One region of the Streptomyces sp. NPDC027189 genome, then DNA from elsewhere that is predicted to be linked to it. Evidence: predicted binding sites of a transcription regulator. Region 1 holds the regulator's gene; the other holds the start of a gene.
The links. The regulator HspR, encoded in region 1, represses chaperone genes until heat shock. The targets are predictions, from matches to a motif close to TTGAGNNNNNNNNNCTCAA.
Positions count from the first base shown of each region.

Region 2: lon (endopeptidase La) is a predicted target of HspR. The motif match lies at 1,816-1,834, and genes of this name have one in related genera.

Region 1 covers NZ_JBVHRI010000028.1:37,051-41,417, reverse strand. The annotation lists gene ACZ4RZ_RS41285 (sugar ABC transporter substrate-binding protein) at 1-325, opposite strand, end outside; gene ACZ4RZ_RS41280 (PA14 domain-containing protein) at 608-1,270, shown strand; gene ACZ4RZ_RS41275 (fibronectin type III domain-containing protein) at 1,470-2,594, shown strand; gene ACZ4RZ_RS41270 (heat shock protein transcriptional repressor HspR) at 2,655-3,107, opposite strand; gene dnaJ (molecular chaperone DnaJ) at 3,113-4,294, opposite strand; gene grpE (nucleotide exchange factor GrpE) at 4,328-4,367, opposite strand, start outside.
Region 2 covers NZ_JBVHRI010000001.1:152,873-157,239, forward strand. The annotation lists gene lon (endopeptidase La) at 1-1,793, opposite strand, end outside; gene ACZ4RZ_RS00705 (hypothetical protein) at 2,014-2,910, shown strand; gene ACZ4RZ_RS00710 (rhomboid-like protein) at 3,143-4,168, opposite strand; gene ACZ4RZ_RS00715 (TetR family transcriptional regulator C-terminal domain-containing protein) at 4,272-4,367, opposite strand, start outside.

The sequences.
Region 1 (4,367 bases):
CGACCTTGTCGTCCACCATCTGCTGGAGCTGGGTGTTCTGCTTGGCCGCGTCCTGCTCGGCGTTGGCGTAGACGACCTTGCCCTTGTTGCTGGTGAGCTTCTCGACCTGCTCCTTGATGATGCGGTAGTCGAACTTCTCGTAACGGGTGTTTTCCCTCTCCGGGAGGAGCAGGCCCACCTTGATGTCGTCGCCCTTCGTGGGGCTGGCCTTGGTGTCGCTGCCGCCGATTCCGTCCACGACACCGCAGCCGGCGAGGGTGACGGCCATGGCGGACGAGGCCAGGGATATGACGGTGCGACGCAGACGGGTGTTACGAGTGTTCACATCAGGTGCCTTCCGGGCGAGGTTGCAGCATTGCGACCCAGGTGGCTGAAAGCCAACGCGGCGATCACCTCAGCGTCAAGGACTAACCACTTAACGAGATGGCAACAGCGTTCCGTGTTCCCCAAGTGAACACGATGGGAAGAGGGTACGCCCCGTCTTCCAGCAATCCCCATGGCTTCACCTTCTGTGATCCACCGTCGTACAACCAACTCCCCTGCTCAGGAGTCCTGATCGTCAACGGTTTTGCCCGCCGTTGACGATCAGGACTCCCGAAGGAACGCATTGAACCCAGCCAGAGGCACGACCGCGGCGCTCTCCTGCGCCCTCGTGCTCGCCACCGCCGGCGGTCTGCTCACCGCGACCGTCATCCCCGCGTCCGCGGCGACGAATTGCGCATCTCCCGTCTACAAACGGGAGTTCTTCGCGAACACCACCTTCTCGGGCACAGCGAAGAAAACGGACTGCGACGGCACGATCGACCAGAACTGGGGCACCGGCGCCCCGGCTTCGGGCCTGCCGTCCAACAACTTCGGCGTCCGCTGGACAGTGACCCGCGACTTCGGATCCGGCGGCCCCTTCGCCCTCCCCCTCGCGACCCAGGACGGCCTCCGCGTCTACCTCGACGGCAGCCGCAAGGTCGACCTCTGGAAGAACGTGTCGTCGACGGTGAAGAAGACCGTCAACATCACCATCCCGTCCGGCAAGCACACCCTGCGCGTCGACTACGTCAACTGGACCGGCTCCGCCACGGTCAAGTTCACTTACGCGCCGCGGACTTCGGCCACCTACGACAAGACCGCGCCGCTGGCCCCGGCCGGCCTCGCCGCCACGTACACGGCCGCCACCCAGCAGACCAAGCTGACCTGGTCGAAGAACGTCGAGATGGACCTCGCCGGATACCGCGTCTACCGGCAGGTGGCGGCAGCGGAGCCTGGCGGCAGCTGACCTCGGCGACCACCACCTCGTACACCGACGTCCCGCCCGCCACCGGGGACAAGTACGAGTACCTCGTCAGGGCGTACGACAAGGCCGGGAACTTCTCGGCGGAGACCGCACGCGCCACCGTGCCCAGTTTCGCCGTGACCACCCGACCGGCTTCGCCGCCACCGGCACCGACAAGGGCATCGCCCTCTCCTGGAATGCGGTGCCCGGCGCCGCCCGCTACCGCGTGGTCCGCGTGGCCGAGGGCGAACCCGGCATCTACTGGTTGCCCACCGGCACCTCGCTGACCGACACCGGCGTGGCACGCTCCGCCGCGTACGAGTACCGGGTCGCGGCGGTCGACGCCAGCGGCCGGATCACCGCCTACACCCCCCTCAAGGCCGCGCGGCGCCTAGTGGCCGCCCCCGCGAACGTCCAGGCGTTTCCGCAGCGCAGCGCGGTCACCCTGACCTGGCGAGTGGACGAGGAGACCGGCGGGGACTACGCGGACTTCCGGATCTACCGGTACGGCGGCGCGAGCGCCGGATGGGCCGAGGTGACCGACCGCTGCGACCCGTACAAGCGCACCCTCGCCGACGGCACCGTCCAGCACCTGTGCACGGACTACTCGGCGGGCACGGGCATCGCCTACCGCTATGTGGTCACCGGCTACGACAGGACCGGCACGGAATCGATTCGGAGCACCGAGGCGGCGGCCACCACCGGCACTGACGCGCAGGGTCCCGCGGCGCCGGCCTCCGCGACCGCGGCCTCCGCGGACTGGGGCACGGTCGTGACATGGGAACCGGTGGCCGACGCCGATCTCGACCGCTACTCCGTGCTGCGGGGCACGACCGTCGTCGACGGCGACTCCGTCGGCTGCTCCGACCCCGTGCACATCGGCTGGGCCGACGCGGACGCCACCTCGTACCAGGACGTCAACCTCGCGGACGGCGAGAAGTTCTGCTACGTCGTACGGGCCGTCGACTTCGCCGGCAACGCCGGTGAGGGCGCCACGGCCCACACCACCGAGAGGGATCTGAGGCCCACGGTGCAGACTCCCGCCGGGGCCACCCACATGGCCTGGGCGACAGTCTGGAGCCCCGGCACGGTGCAGGTGGGCATGTGGTCACCCGCGGGCACGGAGACCTACAGCAGTGCCCGATTCTCCCGCTGGAACCCGCAGACCGGGACCTTCGACGCACTGCCCGAATCGGAGTACACCACGATCTACGACCACGACGTCCCCACCGGAACGACCCTGTGGTACCAGGTCGTCGGTGTGCGCGACGACGGCAGCATCTCGCAACCGGTCCTCGTGGGCGTGGCCGTGCCGCCGGCCTCCTGAACAACGCGAAGGGGCCCGGAGGTTGGAAACCTCCGGGCCCCTTTCACGTGCGCGAGCGCGTCAGTCCGAGGACTGCTGCCGCTTCGGCCGCCACACCACCAGCGCGCTCGTCTGCTGGACCTCCTGGTACGGGACCAGGTCGCGGCGGTACGAGGCGTGGACGGCCGCCTCGCGTTGCTGCATGGCGGCTGCCGCGCCGTCCAGGGCCGATTCCAGTTCCGCCACGCGGGACTGGAGCGCGGCGACCTGGTTCTCCAGTTCGATGATGCGCTTGATGCCGGCCAGGTTGATGCCCTCGTCCTGCGACAACTGCTGGACGGTGCGCAGCAGTTCGATGTCGCGGGCCGAGTAGCGCCGGCCCCGCCCGGCGGTGCGGTCGGGGGAGACCAGGCCGAGGCGGTCGTACTGACGCAGGGTCTGCGGGTGCAGGCCGGAGAGTTGGGCCGCCACCGAGATGACGTAGACCGGGGTTTCCTCGGTCAGTTCGTACGGGTTGCGTCGACGGCCGTCCATCACCCTCAAGCTCCCTTCGCGGCCTGGAACAGCTCCGCCCGCGGGTCCTCACCCGCGGTCGCCTCGCGATACGCCTCCAGGGCGTCACGAGCCTTGCCCGACATGTCCGTGGGGACCGCGACCTCGACGGTGACGAGGAGATCGCCCCGGGTGCCGTCCTTGCGGACCGCACCCTTGCCGCGGGCCCGCATCGTCCGGCCGTTGGGCGTGCCCGGCGGCAGCTTCAGGGTGACCGGCGGTCCGCCCAGCGTCGGCACACGCACCTCGCCGCCGAGAGCCGCCTCCGCGAAGGTGACGGGCACGGTGACGGTGAGGTTGTCGCCCTTGCGGCCGAAGACCGGGTGGGCGTCCACATGGACGGTGACGTACAAGTCGCCCGCCGGGCCGCCCCGTTCGCCGGGTGCGCCCTTGCCGCGGAGGCGAATCCGCTGGCCGTCGCTCACCCCCGCCGGGATGCGGACCTGCATCGTGCGCGACGACTTGGCGCGGCCGCTGCCCTTGCAGATCTCGCACGGGTTCTCCGCGATCAGACCACGGCCCTTGCAGTCCGGGCAGGGGTCGGTCAGGGAGAATCCGCCGCCCGAGCCACGGGCGACCTGGCCGGTGCCGACGCACGTCGGGCACACCCGAGGGGTGCCGTTCGCGTCGCCGGTCCCGGAGCACGCCTTGCAGGGCGCCTGCGACGTCATCCGCAGCGGAACCGTCGCGCCGTCCACCGCCTCGGTGAAGCTCAGCGTCACCTCGGTGTCGATGTCCTGGCCGCGCCGGGGCTGCGTACGAGTGCCGGTGGTCGCGCCGCCGCGGTTGAACAGGCCCCCGAAGACATCCCCGATGCCGCCGCCGAAGCCGCCTCCCGCGCCCTGTCCCTGGGCGCCGCCTCCGAAGAGGTCGCCCAGGTCGAAGTTGAAGGAGCCGCCGCCGGCGCCGGGACCCGGACGGAAGCCGCCGTTGCCGAAGAGGGCGCGTGCCTCGTCGTACTCCTTGCGCTTCTTGGGGTCGCCGAGCACGTCGTTGGCCTCGGAGATCTCCTTGAAGCGCTCCTCGGCCTTGGCGTTGCCCTTGTTGGCGTCCGGGTGGAACTCGCGGGCGAGCTTCCGGTACGCCTTCTTGATCTCAGCCTCGGTGGCGTCCTTGGGGACGCCGAGGACCTTGTAGAAGTCCTTCTCGATGAAGTCCTTGGTGCTCATCCTCAGCGTCCCTCCTCTCTTGTGCGTTCAACGTCAGCCCTCGTCCGGGCCACCGCTCTCCTTGTCGTCGGCC
Region 2 (4,367 bases), on a different contig from region 1:
TCGGGCACGTGGTGCGGCCGGCCGATCAGACCGCGCAGATCCGCGTCCGTGACCGTGAACGGCAGCTTCCGCTCGCCCAGTTCGTGCTGGGCCGCCACCTTGCGCAGCAGTCGCGCGACGGCCCGCTCCAGGTTTCGTACACCCGCTTCCCGCGTGTACTCGCCGGCGAGCTTGCGCAGGGCGCTCTCGTCCAGCGTGATCTCGTCGGGCTGCAGACCGGCCCGCTCCAGCTGGCGCGGCAGCAGGTGGTCCCGGGCGATGACGACCTTCTCGTCCTCGGTGTAGCCGTCGAGGCGGACCAGCTCCATACGGTCGAGCAGGGCCTCCGGGATGGCCTCCAGGACGTTCGCCGTGGCGAGGAACACGACGTCGCTCAGGTCGAGTTCGACCTCCAGGTAGTGGTCGCGGAAGGTGTGGTTCTGCGCCGGGTCGAGGACTTCGAGCAGGGCCGCGGCCGGGTCGCCGCGGAAGTCGGAGCCGACCTTGTCGATCTCGTCCAGCAGGACCACCGGGTTCATGGACCCGGCCTCCTTGATGGCACGGACGACACGGCCGGGCAGCGCGCCCACGTACGTACGCCGGTGGCCGCGGATCTCGGCCTCGTCCCGTACGCCACCGAGGGCGACGCGGACGAACTTGCGGCCCATGGCGTGCGCGACGGACTCGCCGAGCGAGGTCTTGCCCACACCGGGAGGGCCGACCAGCGCGAGCACGGCACCGCCGCGCCGCCCGCCGACCACGCCGAGCCCGCGCTCGGAGCGCCGCTTGCGCACCGCGAGGTACTCGGTGATCCGCTCCTTCACGTCCTCCAGACCGGCGTGCTCGGCGTCCAGGATCGCCTTGGCGCCCTGGATGTCGTACTCGTCCTCGGTCCGCTCGTTCCACGGCAGTTCGAGCACGGTGTCGAGCCAGGTCCGGATCCAGCTGCCCTCGGGCGACTGGTCGCTGGACCGCTCCAGCTTGTCGACCTCCTTGAGCGCGGCCTCGCGGACCTTCTCGGGGAGGTCGGCGGCCTCGACACGGGCGCGGTAGTCGTCGGACTCCTCCGCGTCCGAGGACTCGCCGTTCAGCTCGCGCAGCTCCTTACGGACGGCTTCGAGCTGGCGCCGCAGCAGGAACTCGCGCTGCTGCTTGTCGACGCCTTCCTGGACGTCCTTGGCGATGGACTCGGCGACATCCTGCTCGGCCAGGTGCTCACGGAGCTGCTCGGTGGCGAGCTTCAGCCGGGCGACCGGGTCGGCGGTCTCCAGCAGCTCCACCTTCTGCTCGAGGGACAGGAACGGAGAGTAACCAGAATTGTCGGCAAGGGCGGAAACGTCATCGATCTGCGCCACGCGGTCCACGACCTGCCAGGCGCCGCGCTTGCGCAGCCAGCTGGTGGCGAGGGCCTTGTACTCCTTGACCAGGTCGGCGACCCGGCCGGGCAGCGGGTCGGGCACGGTCTCGTCGACCCGGGTGCCCTCCACCCACAGTGCGGCACCGGGACCCGTGGTCCCCGCGCCGACCTTCACGCGCCCACGCCCGCGGATCAGCGCGCCCGGGTCGCCGTCGGCCAGGCGGCCGACCTGCTCGACGGTGCCGAGCACTCCGGTGCCCGCGTATGTCCCGTCGATGCGTGGCACCAGCAGCACCTGTGGCTTGCCGGGCGTCGAGCGGGCGGCGGCCTGGGCGGCCTCCACCGCTGCGCGTACATCGGCGTCGTTCAGGTCCAGCGGAACCACCATCCCGGGCAGCACGACCTCGTCGTCGAGCGGCAGCACGGGCAGGGTGAGCGGTGTGGACGTCGAAGCCATGATCTCCCCTTCGGCAGTCAAGTTGAGTTACACCGACTCAATGCACGTGGGTCTTTGATTGTTCCCCGGGGGCCGTTCGCTGTCAGCGATCAGCTCTGCGATCACCTCTCCCCGCTCCCGAGCGCGGTCGGCGCCGGGAATGAACGTCGCGCACGGCCCGGGCGTCACAGGTGCGGTGCCGGATTCGGCTCCACTCCACCGTCTGCCTCCGGGGGGCATCATGCGGTCCGTCAAACTGCTCGTCGTAGTCGGCCTGGTCGCCGCCGCAGCCGTCGGATGCGGCAACGAGACGACACCCGGCAGGGGCGACAAGGTCCGTGACGGCGGCACCCCCGCCGACTCGGAGCGCGCCCGCCAGGTCGCCGCCGCCTGGGAGGGCTCCGAGGCGGCGCGGGTGTGGCAGCGGGGCTACTACCCGCTCGGCGATGCCGTGCAGTTGCCCGAAGGGGCGTTCCACAACAACGCCGACAAGCGCGCTTACCTCACCCAGAACTTCGAACTGCGCGGCTCTCTTCCCGACGCGCCGAAGAAGAAGGGAGAGATCCGGTGGCGCGACGGCGACTCGCTCGCCCTCCCGGTCGCCTCGGCGCGAGCGGCATACGAGAAGCTCGACCGGGGCGGGAACCCCGGTCCCGCCCTCACCGTGACCGGTGCCCGGCTCGGCGAGATGACCCTGCTGACCAGCCGGGGGACGGCGAAGGTGCCCGCCTGGCACTTCACGATCAAGGGCTACGACACTCCGCTCAAGCGCGTCGCGGTCACCCCCGCGAAACTCCCCCGGCCCCCGATCGGGCCCGTGCCGCAGCAGACGGACGAGCTGATGCCGCTCGCCGGGCTGGACATGGTCGCGAAGGACGGCCGGACGGTCACCCTGCGCGCCGAGCACGGAGCGTGCGACGACGGCCCCGCCGTCGACGTACTGGAGACCGGGGGCAGCGTGGTCTTCTCGGCCTCGATCCGCGGTGCTTCCGACGGCCCCTGCACATCCGAGCTGCGCTTCGAGAAGGTGACGGTGAAACTCGACCGCCCGGTCGGCGACCGCATGCTCCTCGACGCGTTCACGGGCAGGCCCGTCCCCTACGAACAGCCCCACTCCACCTCACCGTCCTGGAGCTGACTCCACCCGGACGGCACGGGGTGAGCCGGGCACCGCCACGCCTCCGCAAGGGCACCGCCACACCACCGCAACGGCGTGCACGGGCAACCCCTGCACACTGCAAGCTCATTCACAGCCAACGGGGACCGCAAGACGGGGGCGAACGCACCATGGAGGACGAAATGGGCGTCGTACATCGGCGAGAACGAGCAGTACACGAAGTACTACGCCCTGCGCCGCGACCCGTACCGGCTCACGAACGAGCTCCACGGTGCGACGGCCGCCCGGGAGCGCCGGCTCGGCATCCCTGGGCCGGCACGACGCCTCGCCGCGGTCCGGAACGGCTGACCGACGAGGGGACTCGCGCCGCCTGCCAGCGCCGCACCAGAGGCCACGTCGAGATGCCGATCGTCAGGGACATCAGATGCCCCCAGCCGGTCATCGGGTCGGTGAAGGTGAGGAGGTCGCCGATGAGCATCGCGGCGTAGCCGATCAGCACCGGCCAGCGCAGCCAGGGCGACAGCAGTCCCGCGAGCGCGCCGACGCTCGCGGCGACGCCGAAGCTGATGCCGTAGTCGAGGCGGTGCAGGGAGCTGTCTGGCAGATGGCCGGCCAACACCGAGAGCCCGACGGGCACTTCGGTGGCCAGCGTGGCGACCACATGCCCGAGCAGGAAGACACCGGCCGTCCGCAGCCCGCCTGTCCGCCGCTCCAGCGCGGTCAGCACGACCAGGAACGACACCGCGTAAGGCGAGGTGATCCCGCCGACGATCCACAGCGCGCTCGCGACCAGCACCAGCATCGGGTGCCGCACGAGGTGCGCGACGTCCGTGCTGGATGCCTGGTGCAGCGCGTGCACGAGCGTGGGGTCCGCGTGTTCGGTGACGACCGAGGTGACGGCGAGGACAGCCGCGTACCCGAAGGTGAAAGGCGTCCCGTAGGGGGTGGGGAACAGCCGCCAGGGGCGGAGGGTACGGAGCCGCCCGGCGAGCGCGCCCAGGGCGGACACACGTGCGGCGGCCGAAGCGGCGGCCCCTTCGGGCGACGCGATCAGAGGCGCCGCCATGCCCGGTCCGCGCGACGCGATCGGCACCGCTGCCCCCGTGACCGGTTCGGACGTCACGACCGACGCCGGTGCCTCCGCGGCCGAGCGGAGGTGCGGGGTGACCGAGCCGCCGCGCTGGCGGGGCATCCCGTCCAGAAGATCGTCGAGGAGGGGCGCGCCCGTCTCGGGGTCGGTCGGCGCGGCGTCAGCCCGCGCGGTGGTGCTCCGGTCCACGGTGAGGCGCTCCTTCCGTTGCGCCCCACCCTTCGTGTCCCACACGTCCCTGTCTATGACCGACGCCACGCGAGAGCCGATTCACAGCAACTTCCAAGTCGCGTCAGGCGTCCGTCGGAAGGCCCCGCCCCTCGACCGTGATCTCGCGAAGGAGGCGGTGGGCGTAGGCGCGGAAGCGTCCGACCCTGTCGAAGCCCTT